Linked DNA regions of Bacillus pumilus. Each later gene encodes a partner of the first gene's protein in a complex. Links are inferred from orthologs where the notes say so. Each region holds a gene or a part of one and is shown in the gene's direction. Other genes may lie near its edges.

Region 1 (8,175 bases):
AAAACACTTCGTCAAATTGTGACAGCAACAGGTGACGGAAGTATTGCCGCACAAAGCGCTCAGCATTATGTAGAAGAGCTTGCTGAAAAGCTGAAAGCAGCGAAATAAAAGGCTGTCGTAAATCCTTAATATAGCGTCATGGGCTTTTAACTGGAATGTAACACGGGTGAAATAATTTTCCGTTATGATAAAACTAGTAATTGACCCCCTTTTATAAGGAATACATGTTTGGCACGGATGAGAATCCGTGTCCTTTTTTTTGCTTAAAATCAGAAATTCAAGAGATGTTCACAAATGACGCATGGAGAACCATTCGTTGCTGTAAAATAAAGAGTAGAGTAATTGTCCGCCACTCCTTTCAGAGGAAATTCGATCTGTTTTCGATGAAGAAGGGGCATGTTCATTGTGGGAGTCAGGATGAACCTGTATAATAAGTTAAAGACATAAAAGAGTAGGTGACAGCTGATGCAACGAGTAACCAATTGTGTGCTGCATCACGAAGATCAAGTTCTCTTGCTGCAAAAGCCAAGACGGGGCTGGTGGGTAGCGCCGGGCGGCAAAATGGAAAGCGGAGAATCGGTCAAGGATTCAGTCGTTCGAGAGTATAGAGAAGAAACAGGAATTTATATTTTAAATCCTCAGTTAAAAGGTGTTTTTACCTTTATCATAAAAGAAGGCGATCAAATCGTTCAAGAGTGGATGATGTTCACCTTTATGGCAGATTCATTTACTGGAAAAAACGTGACAGAGTCAGAGGAAGGCATTTTAAAGTGGCATGAAGCAAAGGATGTGCCGCATTTACCGATGGCGCCAGGAGATTCCCATATTCTTGATTTCATGCTAAAGGGAAAAGGACTTCTGCATGGTACTTTTACGTATACACCTGATTTTGAATTGATTGCTTATCGGTTAGATCCTCAAGGAGACTAATACATGAACCGTTTTTATAAAGAAGGAGAGGAAGCAGGCATGAATACACACAAACAAGAAGATATTCAGCTTGTGATTATTACTGGAATGTCAGGTGCGGGGAAAACCGTTGCCATTCAAAGCTTTGAAGATTTAGGGTACTTCTGTGTAGATAACTTGCCGCCATCACTTTTACCTAAATTCCTAGAACTCATGAAGGAATCGAATTCGAAGATGAGCAAGGTTGCCCTTGTGATGGATTTGCGAGGACGTGAATTCTTTGACAGCTTAATTGCAGCCTTAGATGAAATGAGTGATCTTGGTTGGATCACACCAAGGATATTATTTCTAGATGCAAACGATAAGGTGCTTGTCTCAAGATACAAAGAAACGAGACGTTCGCATCCTCTTGCGACAACAGGTTTGCCGCTCGAAGGAATCGCGATGGAACGCGATCTGTTAGAAGAGTTAAAAGGCCGAGCTCAGATGATTTTTGATACATCGGATTTAAAGCCAAAACAGCTTCGAGAAAAAATTGTCGCGCACTTTGCCACAAGCCAAGGACAGGTGTTTACAGTGAATGTGATGTCCTTCGGTTTTAAATACGGTCTGCCGATTGATGCTGATCTTGTATTTGATGTAAGATTCCTGCCGAATCCTTACTATATTGAGAGCATGCGTCCACAGACTGGAAACGATGAAGAAGTGCGCTCCTATGTAATGAAATGGAGCGAGACACAAAAATTCACAGAGAAATTAATTGATCTTCTCAGCTTTATGCTTCCGTCCTATAAACGGGAAGGAAAAAGTCAGCTTGTGATCGCTATTGGCTGTACAGGTGGACAGCACCGATCAGTGACGCTAGCGAACTACTTATCGGAGTATTTTAAAAATGACTACTACACTCATGTCACTCACCGGGACATTGAAAAGAGAAGTAGAAAATAGATGACGACACTTCCAAAGGTGGTCATTCTTGGCGGGGGCACTGGCTTATCTGTTTTGCTCAGAGGGCTAAAAACAAAGCCAGTGGACATTACCGCTATTGTAACGGTTGCTGATGACGGAGGCAGTTCAGGCAGACTGCGCCATGATTTGAATATTCCGCCTCCAGGCGATATTCGAAATGTCCTTGCAGCTCTCTCTGATGTTGAACCGCTTGTAGAAGACTTATTTCAGCACCGTTTTAACAAAGGGAATGACTTAACAGGTCACTCTCTTGGCAACCTCATTCTTGCGGCCATGACAAATATAACCGGTGATTTTTTTCATGCCGTCACAGAAATGAGCAAGGTCTTAAATGTGAGAGGAAAAGTCTTGCCAGCAGCGAATTCAAGTGTTGTTCTACACGCTGAATTAGAAAATGGGCAAGTGGTAACAGGAGAATCAAAAATCCCAACCTACGGTGAGCGAATTAAACGAGTGTTCCTCACACCTGATACGATTGAGCCGCTCCCAGAATCGATTCAAGTCATTCGTGAAGCGGATTTGATTGTGATTGGACCAGGCAGCTTGTATACAAGTATCTTGCCAAACTTGCTTGTACCGCATATTGGTGAAGAGGTCATTCGCTCAAAGGCGAAAAAAGTGTATATTTGCAATGTCATGACGCAGCCAGGGGAAACGCTTTCCTACAGTGCAGCTGATCATGTGCAAGCATTAAACGATCATATGGTTCGTCCATTTATTGATACCATTTTTGTGAACAATAAAGAAATTCCAGAAGAGATCAAAGCAAAATATGCAGAAGAACAGGCACAGCCTGTACAGTTCGACACAGATGTACTCAAGGCAATGGGACTGGAAGTCATCCCTGGGGAAATTATTACATATGACCAGCATGTGATTCGTCACGACACGCTGAAAGTAGCCGCGCTGCTTGTCGACCTGCTGCATAAGAAAAAATAGGAATGGGGGTGGCAAGGATGTCATTTGCATCCGAAACAAAAAAAGAGCTGACTAATCTGGACGTGAAGGACTGCTGCACAAAAGCAGAGCTTTCTGCCCTCATCCGTATGAACGGTTCATTATCTTTCTCTAATCGAAAATTAATTCTAGATATACAGACGGAGAACGCAGCGATCGCAAGGCGGATTTATACGCTGCTAAAAAAGAAATATGATGTCACAGTCGAGTTGCTCGTTCGTAAGAAAATGAGATTAAAAAAGAATAATGTGTATATTGTCAGACTGGTAGAACGAGCGAAAACCATTTTAGAGGATTTGAAAATATTAGGTGAACAATTTGTATTTGAGCGTAATATTTCAGAAGAGCTTGTAAAGAAAAGATGCTGTAAGCGCTCGTATATGAGAGGTGCTTTTTTAGCAGGCGGTTCTGTGAATAACCCAGAAACGTCTTCCTATCACCTTGAGATTTTTTCACTCTATAAAGAACACAATGATGCCCTTTGTGAGTTGATGAACCAATTTCATCTCAACAGTAAAACACTTGAGCGGAAAAAAGGCTACATCACATATATGAAAGAAGCCGAAAAAATCACTGAATTCTTAAGTGTTGTAGGTGCGCATAATTCACTTCTTCGCTTCGAAGACGTTCGGATCGTCCGTGATATGCGGAACTCCGTGAACCGGCTCGTCAATTGTGAAACAGCAAACTTGAATAAAACGATTGGTGCATCGCTCCGTCAGGTCGAAAACATTCAATTCATTGATGAAAAAATTGGACTTGATGCCCTGCCAGATAAGCTGCGTGAAATTGCAAAGCTAAGAGTCGACTATCAAGAGGTCACGCTAAAGGAACTGGGAGAAATGGTGGAAAGCGGTAAGATCAGCAAATCAGGCATTAATCACCGCTTAAGAAAGCTAGATCAAATTGCAGAACAATTACGAAACGGACAAGCTGTTACACTCAAATAGGAGAATGAAAAAGGGAGGCAGATCATATGGTGGAAAAAACGGTCACCATCCAGTTGAAAACAGGCTTGCAGGCTCGTCCCGCTGCTTTGTTTGTACAGGAAGCGAATCGCTTTGGGGCTGAAATTTTTCTAGAGAAGGACGGAAAAAGAGTCAATGCGAAGAGCATTATGGGTCTCATGAGCCTTGCGATCAGCTCTGGGGTCACTGTTACACTGATAGCAGATGGTGCAGATGAACAAGAAGCCATTGATGCGTTAACGGATTTTATCAATCAAGAAAACTGAGTCTCTTCATAGACTCAGTTTTTTTAGAAGGGAATGAACATGATGCAATCAGCATTTTTACAGAAAATCGGATACGAAGGACAGTCCATCACCTTTGATGACCTACCTGCTTTATTAAAAAAGATGGCCTACACCTTTCCATTTGAAAATAGATCTGTGCTGAACAAACAATCCTATGCCCTGAATCAAGAAGGGTTGAATCAGCATCTTATTGAAGGAAACAGAGGAGGTCTTTGTTACGATCTCAATCCTCTTTTATATTATGTGTTAAAAGAGACAGGACTTGCTGTACAGCTCGTTCAAGGGACTGTGTATAACAAGGAAGCAGGAGCATGGGCAATTGATGGTACACATGTAGCCATGACGTTGAATCATCACAACGAACGGTATCTGATTGATGCGGGTTTTGGTGTGAATTTACCTCTCCAGCCTGTACCTTTTACGGAAGAATGGATCAAAGGAGCGTCTATTCGGTTTCGAGTCAAAGAGGAGGAAACCGAAAAAGGGACACATCTTCTCCAATTAGATAGAGGAGAAGGCGCTGAAATAGGCTACGCATTCACATTGCAAGAGGTGAGCGAGCCTACATTGGTCCAAATGAGACAGGAGATTTATGAAAATGAAGCCTCTCCTTTTAACAAAAGACCGCTTGCTTCAAAGCTTACACCAACAGGACGTGTCATTGTCACGGAGGAACATGTCACCACACATGAACACGAAGAAGTGTCGAAAAAACCGCTACCCCTTCCTTTTGACGAATATGTGAAAACCCTGTTGCCGAAGTAGCATTAAAAAAACAGCCCTGCGTCAAATGGGCTGTTTTTTTGATTGATTATCGAATACGTGTGAATGTTGCGTAATGGTCTGTTGTTTTGTAAATGAGCCAGTCACTTGAATACACGAGGCGGTCAGCATTGCGGAAGCCTGAGACGTAGTTGATATCTGCTTCACGCCATGTGCGTCCGCTTGCTGAAGGAAGACGCCCCTCCCGGTTAGAGAAAACATCTCCACCAATGCTTTTGCCTGGGGCAACCTCTGCTAGATTTCCCTTTGACGCCACCCAACCAAGGGCACTTGCTTGTGATTTTGTGATGTAGTTATCGGGCAGTCGTTTGTAGCGAATCAAATAATCGGCTACACCATCAAACGTATTAATGACGGCAAGAGTATGGACATCTGATGTCAGTTGAATAGAAGCTGTTTCATTTGTGGCGGTCGGTGTAAGTGGTGTTTCAGCATAGGCTTGCTGCGGAATAAAACCAGAAAACAGAATAGCAGCGATCAGAGCAAACATAGTAAAAACCGAACTGATTTTTTTCATCTTCATCCTCCTATTAAGGAAATCGGAAGCTGTCCTCTTGATGCTTGTCTACCTCATATTATAGCACCCGAACATGAAGGAAATGTAAAGAAACAGGATCTTTGCTAAAATGAGGCTTTTCTCCTGATACCCTTCTGATGAAATAAAGAAAAAGACGCAGCTCTTAATTCTGCGTCTTTTCCGATTAAAATCAAGCAAGCTCTTTCACAATATCTATAGGGGCTTTGCCATCAATTCCATGAATCACATTATGAATGGCTCGTTTCAGCATAAGATCCCGTGTTGTTTCAGTAGCGGAACCGATGTGAGGGACAAGGGTGACATTGTTCATTTCTTTGAAAGGATGATTCTCCTGAAGCGGTTCCTGTTCAAACACATCAAGACCTGCACCTTTAATCCATCCCTCTTGAAGTGCTTGAATGAGGCTTTTTTCATCCACTGTTTTCCCGCGGGAGATGTTTACAAATAAAGCCGTTTGCTTCATTAACTTCAATTCTCGTTCGCCAATCATATGATACGTTTCATCGGTCAGCGGTGTAATCAAGACAATGATATCAGCTTGTTTTAACAAGTCATCAAGTGTGCAATATAAAGCGCCATATGCTGATTCAGCCTTTTCATTCCGGCTGCGGTTATGATACAGGACATTCATATCAAAACCATGAGCAGCTCGTTTGGCGACTTGCTCTCCGATTCGTCCCATGCCAATAATGCCAAGCGATTGATGATGGACATCGATGCCAAAAATATCTTCTTCCTGTACAAATTTCGTCCAATTCCCCTCACGGATAAAACGATCAAGCTCGGCAATTCTTCGTGCAGAGGAAAGAATGAGTGAAAATGCAAGGTCTGCGACAGTATGGTCGAGTGTATGGGGCGTGTGCGTCCCAATTACGCCTCTTTGCCTCATCACTTCTATATCGAAATTGTCATAGCCAACAGAGTTATTGCTCACTACCTTAAGTTTGGGAGCGTGATCTAATAGCTCTTGATCGATTTTCGTTCCAGACGTTAAAAGACCATCAGCATGCTGCAGTTTTTGAAACAAAATATCTTTTGGAATGGGGTCTTTGGATTGCCACACCTCGTATGTACAGTGTTCCTTTAGTAATTCCTCAAATGAGGCGGGTAATGGTTTGGCGACAAAAATGTGTGGTGTCAATGTCAACTCGCTCCTTTCACATGATCATCTTGCTCCTTTTATTATAAAGCAACCATTTCGGTTGAACACGTTTGAAGGTTATCTGCTCAATATTTAATATACTAAAATAACGGAAAAGAGAGACAGTTTCTTAGTGAAAAGGTATATTCATATGCCATCTGATGCATTTTTTACTTATATGGAAATCAGCTAATGGGAGATGTGACATATGAAAAAGCTTGTTTTTCTGAGAGATTATCTAACAAACTGGAAAATAGATCGAGATTTTTTGATAGAAAAATGATTATATTTGAAACATATTAAACGGGAAGGTTGTTTTCTACTAAACCATTTCATCGTCTTTTGGCGATCAGAGAACGATAGATTGAAAGGAATGCCGCGCCCCTCTTGCGATGAATCGTAAATGATAGAAAATGATCACAAGTCTTCTCATCGTTTTCTCATTTTTTTCTTTTTTTTCTATCATTTTTCCTCTTTATGCTTGAGAACACACGAAAGAAAAGGAGGCCAAGCAGGAGCTTACGTGACTTATAAAGAGATGGGAGATGGCAAAATGGGATCAAAATTAGAACAGATTCTTCAGCACAATTCAGAGTTCGTACATGAGAGACATTATGAGCCTTACAAAGCGGGGAAATTTCCCGAAAAGAAACTCGTTATATTAACTTGCATGGATACACGTCTTTTGGAATTATTGCCGCAATCCATGGGACTGCGCAACGGTGATGCGAAGGTCATTAAAAATGCGGGCGCCATCGTCACACATCCTTTTGGCAGTGTGATGCGGAGTATTCTTCTAGCTATCTATGAACTAAAGGCAGAAGAGGTATGCATTGTAGGACATCATGAATGCGGAATGGCAGGTCTTGCGGCAGATCCTTTACTTGAAAAGGCGAAAGCGCGCGGTATTGAAGAGAAATGTTTGAGCATTGTGAAAAACTCAGGGGTTGATTTAAAGGGATGGCTGACAGGCTTTGATTCGGTTGAAGAGAGCGTGTCCCAAAGTGTGAAATTGGTCAAAGAGCATCCACTTATGCCAAGTGATGTGGCTGTTCATGGACTTGTCATTCATCCAGCAACGGGAAAGCTGGATGTCGTTGTGAAAGATAAACAGATTGACGCGCAGTATACCTAAATCATCTACACATACTTGAAGGAGGCCAACACATACCATGCGTTTTTATGGAAGATTTGAAGGATATGATACATCAAAGTTGAGACGTGATTTAATCGCTGGGCTTGTCGTGGGCGTTGTGGCAATTCCTTTAGGCATGGCTTTTGCCATTGCATCTGGTGTCGGACCAGAATATGGATTATATACAGTCATCGTTGCCGGCATTTTGATTTCATTGTTTGGTGGTTCAAAGTATCAGATTGGCGGGCCGACTGGGGCGTTTGTTCCGATTTTATTTGGTATCGTCAGCCAATATGGTATCGAAAACTTACTCATTGCCGGTTTTATGGCAGGGTGTATACTTGTCTTATTCGGAATATTCAAACTAGGAAAGCTCATGAAATTTATTCCTCGTCCGGTTATCATCGGCTTTACTGCTGGCATTGCTGTCATTATTTTTTCAGGGCAGATTGCCAACTTCCTCGGATTAAAGGGTGTTGAAAAGCATG
Region 2 (5,427 bases), 1.5 Mb from region 1 along the record:
ATTAGTTCATCTTTACTAATGGATTTCCGGCCGTTTAGTTTCTGCCGTTCCCAGAAGAAAAAGAGATCTGAAGCGGGCAAATAATAAACGGAGCCAAATGCGGATATAATAACGAAACAAATACCGCCTTGCTTTTCAACCTGTTTCATATGCTCAATTTGATGTTCATGAAAATTTTTGAGCGGAAACGAGGTGGTGCTTTTGGTTTCCTTTGCTTCAAAATCGATATAGCGCCCTCTGTACACTCCATTATAGTCTGTTGTGGATGATTGTTTAAAATAGGCTTCTTTGATCACAGCAGCGCTTCTTTTTGGATAATCCACGTTCACAATTTGAACGGGGGTAGGCTTTTTATGAATGACTGCGATCCCGTTGACCAAATAGTACTGGTTGGTTTCGTTTAAGTCAGCCTCAAGAGTCATCCCGCGGTTACTATAAGAGGATTCGCCGCTAATTCGTTTTTTTGTCCCAATTGGTTGAATGGGCTGATACGATTTTCCGTTTGGATACCGAATCATCAAGTTTCAGCCTCCTTTTAATGCATTTTGTATTGGAGAGATACTTATGTTGTCACAAGAAGAGCACATCATCACTCAGCATATATTGCGTGAAACGAAAGTGAAAAATAAAGACAACCTGACGAGGACAAATGCTTACAAGCGCTTTTATGATCGTCATCCAGAGATGAAATGGTCGCTGCTTGCTTCCTTTGTCTCGAGAAATGCTGGATGGTCTATGACGGATCTAAAGGGCGAGCTCTTCCATCCAGGTTTAACAGATCAAGAGGGGCACCTTTTTTTCACAGCATATGAAAGAGCGAATTGGCTGATCTTTTCAGATGCTTACCCCCAGCTTCTTTTGTATGAATGGTCTAAGCGGTGCGGCAAACCTTTGTTCCATCTGCTTCCGTATTTTTCTGTCTCTCGTTTTATGAGCACTGAGTGGGAACGTTTTTGGCTAAAGCGTGACACAGAGCGTCTACTTTATGCACTCATCATAAATGAACAATATACTATACAATCTCCTATTATACAAAATCCTCTTCTGAAAAAGAATGTTTTTCACTCGATTCAATATCTGTTTAGCGAGTGGGGACATTTTCAAACCGTTGTTTTCCCAACGGTTGACGGGCATTTGTACGGGTTAACCATACGGAAGTTTTCCAACGTAAAAGAGCGTATTACATTAGGGAAAAAACTAGCGAAACTATTATTTCGGGCCGATTTATTTTCGGATTTTTATCATTTTTTGCATACTGTTCCGCATACCGGATCACGGTTTGATTTTGAGCCGTTTTTAGGGATCGCTAGAAGGTCAACACCTTTTCTTCGAACTGTTTATCCAGTGATGACACATTCATTAGACGATCAAAGAGAAGATTGGTTTCAAAAGAAATTGAGCCCAACTTTGTTTGATGAAGAGACGTTACCAAAACAAATTGAACTGACCGACTGGTATTTTCATAAAAAAAGACAGCTGCGTTTTCTTTTCTCATTAGAGCACTATTTTTTGCATAAATAAAAAGCAGGGGGTACCTGCTTTTTTACGTAGATGGTCGATTAGGACCGCCAAGCTTTTTATCAAGCTGATCTGTACTGTTTTCTTTCCCTTTTGGCTTTTGCTCTTTTGGTGCTGGCTGCTTTTTCATGAAATCTACCTCCTTTGTCCTTAGAATTTACACAATCGGACGCAATCATACAAAGAAGGACAAGCAGATGTCGAAAAGGAAGAAATAGCGCTCATCTACACATAGATTGGCGATTTGCTTCTAGTTTTGTCATGTGTGAAGGAGGGTGTGAAAGAAAAGAGAATGTAACGAGAGACGATAAAGGAGGAATCTGATGATGAGCGAATTTGTATCAAAAGAATCCATTTTGCAGTTATTAGAGGAAATCGAACGAAAAATTGATGCGGTGGAAGAAGAACTATCTCTTGCTGTGAATGAAACAACACGAATAGCCATAGAAGAGCAAGAGCAAATGATAGACCGGCTTGAATCGGAAGTAAAGGACTGTGAAGGGAAGATTCACGTAGCTGAGTATCAACTGGCGGCAAGACCGGCATACCACGCAGGGTAGCTTTCTATTTGAGCAATAAGTAAACGTTTGATAGGATGGTTCATAGAGGTGAACACTTTGGATAATCAAACATTACTTGAACATACACAAAACTTGAGAATATGGATCGAAGAGGCGTATGAGCAGTACCAAAAGGGAAAGGCTGAAGAGGAATACCCTGTTTATGATTTTCACACAGACATTCAGCCAGCCGTTGAGACATTTGATCAGAAAATGAAAGAGTGGCTCACTGCTGCGATCTCGTTTATTCATCTGGCGAAACCTAGATATTTACACGAAGAACAGCTTGAAGCCGTCAAAGAAAATGGGAAAGAAGTTGTCCTGCAATCTTATTTTGGCAAACAGCATGCACCCCGTGTGAAAAATTTAGTTGAGTCAGTGATTTACACTCTGAACCTTTTAATAGAAGAAATTAACAAGCGCAGCTGAAGATATGGCTGCGTTTTTCTTATTGCTGCTTTAGGCACATCTTCTGTTTCTCATCATAATATATGAGTGACAAGACTATGCGCTGAGAGCGAGAGGAGCGAGATATATGATCCCTTATTCAAACCAGCAGCCTTATGAATTCAATCCATTCAATCAAGGGCCTTTTCCGTATCCAGAAATGCAGCAACAGCCTCCGCAGCCTCCAGAATATTTCATGCCGCCGCATCAAGGTGCCATGAGCCAGGCATCACCTGCTGTCTATCAGCCGCCTTATGGATACCAAGAAAATGTGCCGCCTTTTCAGCCGCCCGAAGCGATCAATCAGCCCCAGATGCAGCCATCAGGCATGATGCCCATGCAGCAGCCTATGAACCCTTATCCTTTGCCAAGACCGCAAAAACAGCAATCATCTCAATTTAAAAGTGTACTATCGCAATTCAAAAAAACGAATGGACAATTCGATTTTAACAAAATGTTTGATACAGCTGGGCAAATGATGAGTACAATGAATCAAGTAGGCTCATTAGCGAAAGGATTTACGAGCATTTTTAAAGCATAGTGAAAACCCAATAGAAGGATCTATTGGGCTCTTTGCTTTGGTGCCGTCACACGAAGCGTTTGATCTTTCCACACGCTTTTCATGTTCGTCTCATCTATTTTTGCCGGCATTAAAATGGTTTTTGTAAAGCTCGAATACGAGGAAGCTGTATCCGTTTTGATTGTTTCTTGCACGGATAAGTGTAAATATTGGGCTTTTACTTCTAGTGCGATATCGCCTTCGACAAAATGGTCGGGAAATTGGATTGCGATATACACAAACTGCTCATCCTCTGTCACATCGGTCGTAATCGATGCAAGAGAATGCGATGTGGTCATGAGCGCCTCCGCACTATTTAATATCTCATGAAACGGGGAGGATGCGAAAAATTGTTCAATCGCTTCATAGAGAATATCTTCATTAGCCAGCAATTCATGTTTCTTTTCGCCTTCATGTTTCATTTGGAATCACCTCTTATCTACAGCCTATGCAGAAAGGACTCAGGCGGTTATCAATTGATGAGAGGAAAAAATTATGATTAAATAGTGTTGAATGAAGCAAGGTGTATGAGCGCAGCGTTTCATACACGGAATAGATCTAGAAGCAAAGCTTGAAGGGAGCAATTGACATTGCTGAAAAAATTATTCGGTTTCGGGAAAAACCAAGATGATGTAAAGGAAGAAATCATTTATTCTCCAGCTGATGGAGAGTTAATGGATATGACGGATGTACCAGACCCTGTTTTTTCTCAAAAGATGATGGGAGACGGCGTAGCAGTCAAACCAAATAGTGGCACAATTGTGTCACCAGTAGAGGGTGAAATCATTCAGCTCTTCCATACAAAACATGCAATTGGCATTCGAACACTCTCAGGGCTTGAGCTTCTGATTCATATCGGACTTGAAACAGTGGGATTAAATGGTGAAGGATTTGAAGCGCACATCAAAGAGGGAGATAAAGTGAAGATCGGTGACCCTCTCATTACGTGTGATTTAGAACTGATTGAAGAGAAAGCGGCAAGCACAGTGACGCCGATTGTCATTATGAATGGTGACTTGATCGAGCAACTCGATAAAGAACCAAAGGGAACTGTTGAAAAACAGACATCTAAGCTTTTTACCGTTAAGTTAAAATAATAGAAAAAAAACTACCCAAATGTATGAGGGTAGTTTTTTTGATGACATTAATCTTCCATCGGAACCCAGCCTTTACTCGCTTCCATAACAGACCACAATCCTTCTGGAATCAAATACTGACCTTTTTGGCTTCGTTTAATGACAGTTTCAATCTCGCTTTCTCTGCCTTCTTTAATCTTCTTTGCCCAATCTGGGTCGACGATCAGTTCACGTGCGACAGCGATAAGCGGAATTCCTTGGTTATAGGCACTTAGTGCATCTTCGGCTGTAATGACGCTGCCTACACCGATGAGCGGAAGAGTATCGCCACAGCGATCTTTGAGCAGCTCCATACGCGTCTTATCCGTATCTGCACCGCGTCTTGCTTTAGAGTCAATCTCCATTAAAGAGATATGCAAATAATCAAGGTTTTTCGTTTTAAGAACATCGACTAAGGTAAACGTCTCTGTCATCGTTAAACCAGGCGTTTCTGGTTCTTCAGGGGATAATCGATATCCAAAGATAAACGGTTTTGTCGCATGCTTTTCGATTGCTTCTTTTACTGCATCCACAACAGCGATAGGGAAAGCTAGACGCTTTTCTTCATTTCCTCCCCACTGATCTGTCCGCTGATTGCTATGCGGGGAGTAAAATTGCTGTAATAGATAACCGTTTGCACCGTGGATTTCCACACCGTCAAATCCTGCTTCGACCGCTCGTCTTGTCGCTTCTTTAAAAGAGGCAATAATATGGACAATTTCCTCTTCTTTTAAAGCACGTGCCATCTGTTTTCCATCTTTAAACACGTCACTTGGCGCAACTACATCACCATTTGGAACTAGGTGAGGGAGAGCCTGAGAGCCGCCGTGATGAATTTGAATGATGGCTTTTGTTCCCTTTGCCTGAATCGCAGAAGCTAGTTTTTTCAGGCCAGGTATATCTTCATCTCTTGCGATAGAAGGCTGTCCTTCAAATGCCTTACCATCTGGAGTCACGTTCGCACATGCTGTGATCACCATGCCCATATCACTAGATCTAGCTGTAATGAAATCAATTTCCTCTTTAGAAATAGTGCCATCCTCGTGAGAACCGAAGTGTGTCATTGGCGCAACAACTAACCGGCCATCAATCGATGCACCTCCTGGAAACGTAAATGGTTCAAATAAAGGCTTAAATTCGTTTTTCACTCTCATCATCTTCTTCCTTGATAAAATCATTTCACTATAGAAGTGTAATAGATACTGTTACAACACTTCAAAGTATTTGC
Region 3 (5,552 bases), 360 kb from region 1 along the record:
GGCCCTTGGTGCATCGTGCGTGTTGATAATAACACCTTTTTTATGTCGAAGCAGGTTTTCAATAGCCCCATGCTCGTTGATTTGATAAGCGAAGCCCTCAGAAAAAACACGTTCTACATAGCCCTTTAACATAGCGGGTAAGCCTGTCCACCAAATAGGAAAAATAAACGTTAGGACATCAGCTTGCTGAATCAGCTTCTGCTCTGTTTGAATGGCCATCGGGACATCCCCCTGTTTGATCGCAGCCTTTTCCCAAATGCTTAGTTCTGGCGAAAAACCAAGAGCATAAACATCACGAACAGTCACTTTATGACCATTGTTCAAAAGAGTACTAACAACAAGATCTAATAAGGTTTGATTTAAGCTTTGCTGGGGATGAGCAAATATAATGAGATGGTTCATCTTAAAGCCTCCTAGGTGGTCATGTGTCTCATTATGGCATGCGCGTTAATCCTATTCAATCCTATAATGGTAATAATAGGTTGGGAAAATGGTCTTGTGTTCAAGGTGAAAAGAAACAAAGCGATCGTTTCTATGAAAACGATCGCTTACGAATCAATTATTTTTTTCTAAAAGCAAGCCCAAGCGCAATGAGTGCTAAAACTAGAGCAGCAATGGACAACCCTAGCACAAGTGGTGAAGAAGAATTGGAGGCTGTTTCTGATGCCTTTTCTTCTTTAGGTTTTTCTTGACCATGGGAATCCGTTACCGTATTAGAGGCGACAATGTTTGTGATTGAATGCGGCTTATCAGCCTCTTTATCGCCAGTCCATTCAACGACCGTTCCATCCTTATAATATTGATATGCATCCCATGCAGCTTCGCCTGCTTTTTCAGGGTTTTTCGCTACAAAAACGAATTGCTGGAACTGTCCGGCAAGCACGCCTTTACCCGTTGCTTCCCAAGTTACTCTTGTCACCTTGCCATCTTTTTCTTCAGTTGACGTTTTCCAGCCGGGTACTGGCTCGTATTGCTGGAATTCTACGCCCTTAGGCATTGTGATGACAACCTTTGTTGTTGGACTGTCACTTTCAGAAGGTACTTTCAACGTGTATGTTTCCCACGCATTTGTCGCAGATGTATCCGGTTTAACCGTGACGTGCGCACTCACAGGAATCGCCAATAAAAATGAAGCGAGAAGCATTGGTAATAAAGCTTTAACATATTTTTTCATATGGTATGAACTCCTTTTAGTTTCTTCTAATAAATGTGGTATCGATATTTTCAAAAGAACCAGTTAACGCATGGATTTCAATTTTCCAAGTGCCTTTTTCATTTAACAAGAGGTTTTCAGCAGAGTAATGACCATTTTTTAATCGTTTCAGCTGAAATTCACTCGGTTTCTCTTCACCGAATAAGGCGACTTTATGGATCTTGGCCGACACAGATTGGATATCAGTGATCGTTTGTCCATCCTTTTTCGTAAATGCGACCTCGAATGTGTTTTTCCCCGGGGCATTCGGCGTTATGCTCATGGACACAATGTCACGATGCTCCACTTGGTTTGCGCCGAAGAACGGCTCAGGTGCAGGCGGAGGAGGACTTGGAATATTGGTAAACACAGCTGTTAATAACAAAATAGCGATTCCGATCATCCACTCAGCACGTAACGAAACGTTTCGTTTCTGTTTCTTTTCCCATCTGAGCATCAAGTAATGGACAAGCCCAAGAAGGCCCATCAAGATAAATAAACCAAGCTTGATTAAAAAGGTTCGTCCGTATGCTGATTCGAAAAGAGCATCAAACGATTGCAAAATAAAGATTGCATTCACAAATCCTGAAAACACAATGAGTCCAACAGAGAGCAGTGCCCAAGGGTGAAACGCCTTTAACGTATTTCTGATGAGCGGCTGATCTCCATTTGGCAGCTTCTTCAACAATAAAAGCACAATGGCTGTTAAACCACCGACCCAGATCGATGCAGAAACGAGATGGATAAAATCAAGTGACGTTGTCAGTATTTTATTATCAGTTGCTGCTGGGTGTCCGATTTGTGCTTTCAGCCAGAGAAGTACTGCGAATAGGAGCAGTGGAAACAACCATACCTGAAAAGAAGTAAAATCCCCTTTTTTCATCGCAACGATGCTCCAGATGGTTAGTAGAACAAATGACACCATGAGCATCATCCACAAACTACCGCCAGAAGTCGACGCAATGGTTTCTTGCAGAAGCGATGGCTGAAATGCTCCCAAAAAGGAAACGTCTGCCGCTGATTTGGTTTGAATCGGCAGCTGAAACACGAGAGCTCCGCCCATCATGATCAGTGACAATGTCAAAAGCCGTCTCATTCGTTTCGCTAATATAGGTGAAATGGCTGCCCGAAACCATAACAGTCCAAACAAAATGGTCCCGAGAAATAAACTAAACGACGTATAAAGAAAGGCTTTGTCTATGGTCGAGGCAACATCAATAGATTCGTTCGGTTGACCTTGATCTAATTGGTCAAAACCGCCATCCGCTTTGCCAATACTAAACGGGATCATACCAGAGACAGAGTGACCGTCTGCTGATACTGCATTCCACTGAATGGTATAAATCCCCTTTGGTAAATCCTTTTTTAAAGCAGCTTCCATGATTTTTTGATCTTTAATGACCGTATCTCCTTGATCCACACGATCCCCTTTTGCATTTAGCACCTTAATGGCATGAAATCCACTTTCGATTCCTTCACTAAATGTGATAGAGACCGAAGGAGGCTGCTTCTCCAGCTCTTCATTTGCAGCTGGATTCGAACTGACGACGTATGCATGGGCAAATGCTTCCTTTGGAATGAAAAAAGCGAACGTGATGATCAGAAGCAGAAGCCACTTACTATGTTTCAACAAGGTAATAACCGCCTTTCTACCTTTGAAAATGTCTCATGTATCAGAAAGAAAGCGGCAGTAAACTGTGAGTCACAGAAAAAACCGCTCCTCCTATTGTGCCGCTCACTCTAAAAGGTAAACGAAACAAACAGCAAGATGGTTCACTTTTTCTGTGTCATGTCTGCGCAGACATTTCTTGATTGAATAAGTTTGATCATGTATAAGCCTATTCGATTTAAGAAGAGGAAACAAGAAGTGACGATTTAAAAGTTGTGAAATTCCGATGAATTTTGCGTCAAAACCACGGCACGTCAACCTTTTTACCCGGATTTCCCTATGCTCTGAAAGAGAATTCATATCATATTTCAATTTTGTCACACACTAAGTGACAAAGTGACATTTAGTTTCAATTGAAGGGAAAGTGAAAGCGTTTTACGATAGGGGTAAGGGCTTCACTGACACTTGTTCTTATATCTTTTGACCTATAAAGCCCTCAATAAAGGGAGAGAAGAAAGGAGTTTTCATAGATGCAGGAAAAAAGCGGATTTCGCGTAAAAGTACAGCGCTTTGGAAGCTATTTAAGCGGCATGATTATGCCGAATATTGGAGCATTTATCGCTTGGGGACTCATTACGGCACTGTTTATTCCGAGTGGCTATTTGCCAAATGAACAGTTAGCTACACTTGTGGGCCCAATGATCAACTACTTACTGCCGCTCTTAATCGGTTACACAGGCGGTAAACTCGTATACGACCATCGAGGCGGGGTACTCGGTGCAACCGCAACGATTGGGGTCATTGTCGGGTCAGATATTCCGATGTTTTTAGGTGCCATGATCATGGGACCACTTGGCGGTTACTTGATTAAGAAAATTGATCAGCTCTTCAAAGATCGAATCAAATCGGGCTTTGAGATGCTTGTGAATAATTTTACGGCAGGGATTCTAGGTGCCATTCTTGTCGCGATTGCCTTCTATGCTATCGGACCAGTTGTACTTGGTCTAAATAAAGCCCTTGCGGCAGGTGTAGATATCATTGTGAATGCACATTTGCTTCCGCTGGCAAGTATTTTCATTGAACCAGCAAAAGTCTTGTTCTTAAACAATGCGATTAACCAAGGAATCTTAGGTCCGTTAGGGGTAGAGCAAGCGGCGAAGACAGGGCAGTCTGTTCTGTTCTTGCTTGAAACAAACCCAGGACCAGGTTTAGGTGTCTTACTTGCATACATGTTCTTCGGAAGAGGGAACGCAAAGCAGTCTGCACCGGGTGCGATTGTCATTCAATTTTTAGGCGGTATTCATGAGATTTACTTCCCGTACATCTTAATGAAACCAAAGCTTATTTTAGCGGTCATTGCAGGGGGAGCGAGCGGCGTTCTGACCTTTACCCTGTTAAATGCAGGCTTAAAGGCTGTGCCGTCACCAGGAAGTATTATCGCTCTTATGCTCATGTCACCAAAAGGCGGACATCTTGCTGTTCTAGCAGGTGTCGTCGTGGCAACCGTCGTCTCTTTCCTTGTCGCTTCTGTAATTTTAAAAGCCTCTAAAGCAGTTGACGAGGATTTAACAGCAGCAACAGAAAAAATGCAGGACATGAAAGGGAAGAAAAGTGCAGCAGCAGCTGCTCTTACAGCTCAAAAAGAAGGTGCTGAAGCAAACGAACAAGCAGCATCTCCAAGTGATGTGATTCCAGATGACGTGAACAAAATCATCTTTGCCTGCGATGCAGGAATGGGCTCAAGTGCGATGGGCGCATCCATTTTAAAGAATAAAGTCAAAAAGGCAGAGCTTGATATTGATGTGACAAACACATCCATCAGCAACATTCCGAATGACGCTGATGTGGTCTTTACTCATAAAGATTTAACAGACAGAGCGAAGGCGAAATTGCCAGGCGCTGTGCATATCTCAGTAGATAATTTCTTAAACAGTCCGAAATACGATGAGCTGATTGAGAAATTGAAAAAATAACATGATGAAACGGGTTGAGTTCAATTTTTCTTCATTGAACTCCCCGTTTTGGTTGTTTTCCTGATTTTCCATTCTAAAAAAGGTGTGTGATCATTCATGAAACAAGTACTTTCAAAAGACAATATTTTTCTAAACGAACAAGCAGGATCGAAAGAAGAAGCCATCAAAAAAGCAGGCGAAGTCTTAGTGGCAAATGGCTATGTCACAAGTGATTATGTTGACAAAATGTTTGAAAGAGAAAATATCTCATCTACATTTATGGGCAATGGGATTGCGATACCTCATGGAACAGAGGATGCAAAAGCAGCTGTCCTTCATTCTGGGATTTCCATCATTCAAATTCCAGATGGTGTTGAATACGGCGAAGGAAATATCGCCAAAGTCGTTTTTGGCATCGCTGGTAAAAACAACGAACATCTCGATATTCTTTCTCAAATTGCGATTGTCTGTTCAGAAGAGGAAAATGTAGAACGCATTATCCATGCCAAGGATCAGGATGAACTGATCGCCATCTTTAACGAGGTGAACTAACATGAAGGCACTTCATTTTGGAGCAGGGAATATTGGCAGAGGGTTTATCGGATCTTTGTTAAAAACATCAGGTTTTGAGCTTGTCTTTACCGATGTAAATGAAGCGGTCATCAACGAGCTGAATGCACGAGGAGAATACACGGTTGAACTCGCAGCACCAGGTCAGAAGCAAGAAATAGTCGGCCCAGTGACAGCGATTAATTCTGCACAAGATCCAGCGGCATTAACAGAGGCTGTGGCATCAGCC

The links. The genes of interacting proteins can lie anywhere in the genome.
Region 2: the proteins of GPS65_RS04310 (region 1) and GPS65_RS11655 are in contact, whole or in part, in an NMR structure (PDB 1GGR), measured with the Escherichia coli proteins. The link is inferred for Bacillus pumilus from one-to-one orthologs.
Region 3: the proteins of GPS65_RS04310 (region 1) and GPS65_RS05885 are in contact, whole or in part, in an NMR structure (PDB 1J6T), measured with the Escherichia coli proteins. The link is inferred for Bacillus pumilus from one-to-one orthologs.

What each region holds. Positions count from the first base shown.
Region 1 is NZ_CP047089.1:859,975-868,149, reverse strand. What follows is about bases 2,707-5,440. They hold GPS65_RS04310 (HPr family phosphocarrier protein), read left to right. Parts: upstream 2,707-3,811; coding sequence 3,812-4,069; downstream 4,070-5,440. Other genes in these bases: GPS65_RS04300 (ribonuclease), read right to left, coding at 4,902-5,342; GPS65_RS04305 (arylamine N-acetyltransferase family protein), read left to right, coding at 4,109-4,855; whiA (DNA-binding protein WhiA), read left to right, coding at 2,835-3,785; GPS65_RS04320 (gluconeogenesis factor YvcK family protein), read left to right, coding at 2,707-2,817. Outside these bases: trxB (thioredoxin-disulfide reductase), read left to right, coding at 1-108; GPS65_RS04330 (8-oxo-dGTP diphosphatase), read left to right, coding at 466-930; RNase adapter RapZ, read left to right, coding at 970-1,857; more of GPS65_RS04320, read left to right, coding at 1,858-2,706; GPS65_RS04295 (2-hydroxyacid dehydrogenase), read right to left, coding at 5,581-6,552; GPS65_RS04290 (beta-class carbonic anhydrase), read left to right, coding at 7,106-7,687; GPS65_RS04285 (SulP family inorganic anion transporter), read left to right, coding at 7,725-8,175.
Region 2 is NZ_CP047089.1:2,361,654-2,367,080, reverse strand. What follows is about bases 2,721-5,427. They hold GPS65_RS11655 (PTS sugar transporter subunit IIA), read left to right. Parts: upstream 2,721-3,674; coding sequence 3,675-4,181; downstream 4,182-5,427. Other genes in these bases: GPS65_RS11650 (NADH-dependent flavin oxidoreductase), read right to left, coding at 4,229-5,347; GPS65_RS11660 (Hsp20/alpha crystallin family protein), read right to left, coding at 3,087-3,506; GPS65_RS11665 (YppG family protein), read left to right, coding at 2,721-3,066. Outside these bases: Holliday junction resolvase RecU, read right to left, coding at 1-518; GPS65_RS11685 (DUF2515 domain-containing protein), read left to right, coding at 565-1,521; acid-soluble spore protein SspM, read right to left, coding at 1,544-1,648; GPS65_RS11675 (YppD family protein), read left to right, coding at 1,845-2,078; GPS65_RS11670 (YppE family protein), read left to right, coding at 2,136-2,507; more of GPS65_RS11665, read left to right, coding at 2,614-2,720. UniProt on the Escherichia coli protein: The phosphoenolpyruvate-dependent sugar phosphotransferase system (sugar PTS), a major carbohydrate active transport system, catalyzes the phosphorylation of incoming sugar substrates concomitantly with their translocation across the cell membrane.
Region 3 is NZ_CP047089.1:1,222,778-1,228,329, forward strand. The notes cover bases 2,721-5,552. They hold GPS65_RS05885 (PTS mannitol transporter subunit IIBC), read left to right. Parts: upstream 2,721-3,331; coding sequence 3,332-4,774; downstream 4,775-5,552. Other genes in these bases: GPS65_RS05880 (copper resistance CopC/CopD family protein), read right to left, coding at 2,721-2,825; GPS65_RS05890 (PTS mannitol transporter subunit IIA), read left to right, coding at 4,871-5,305; GPS65_RS05895 (mannitol-1-phosphate 5-dehydrogenase), read left to right, coding at 5,307-5,552. Outside these bases: GPS65_RS05870 (NAD(P)H-dependent oxidoreductase), read right to left, coding at 1-402; GPS65_RS05875 (YcnI family copper-binding membrane protein), read right to left, coding at 560-1,174; more of GPS65_RS05880, read right to left, coding at 1,191-2,720. UniProt on the Escherichia coli protein: The phosphoenolpyruvate-dependent sugar phosphotransferase system (sugar PTS), a major carbohydrate active transport system, catalyzes the phosphorylation of incoming sugar substrates concomitantly with their translocation across the cell membrane.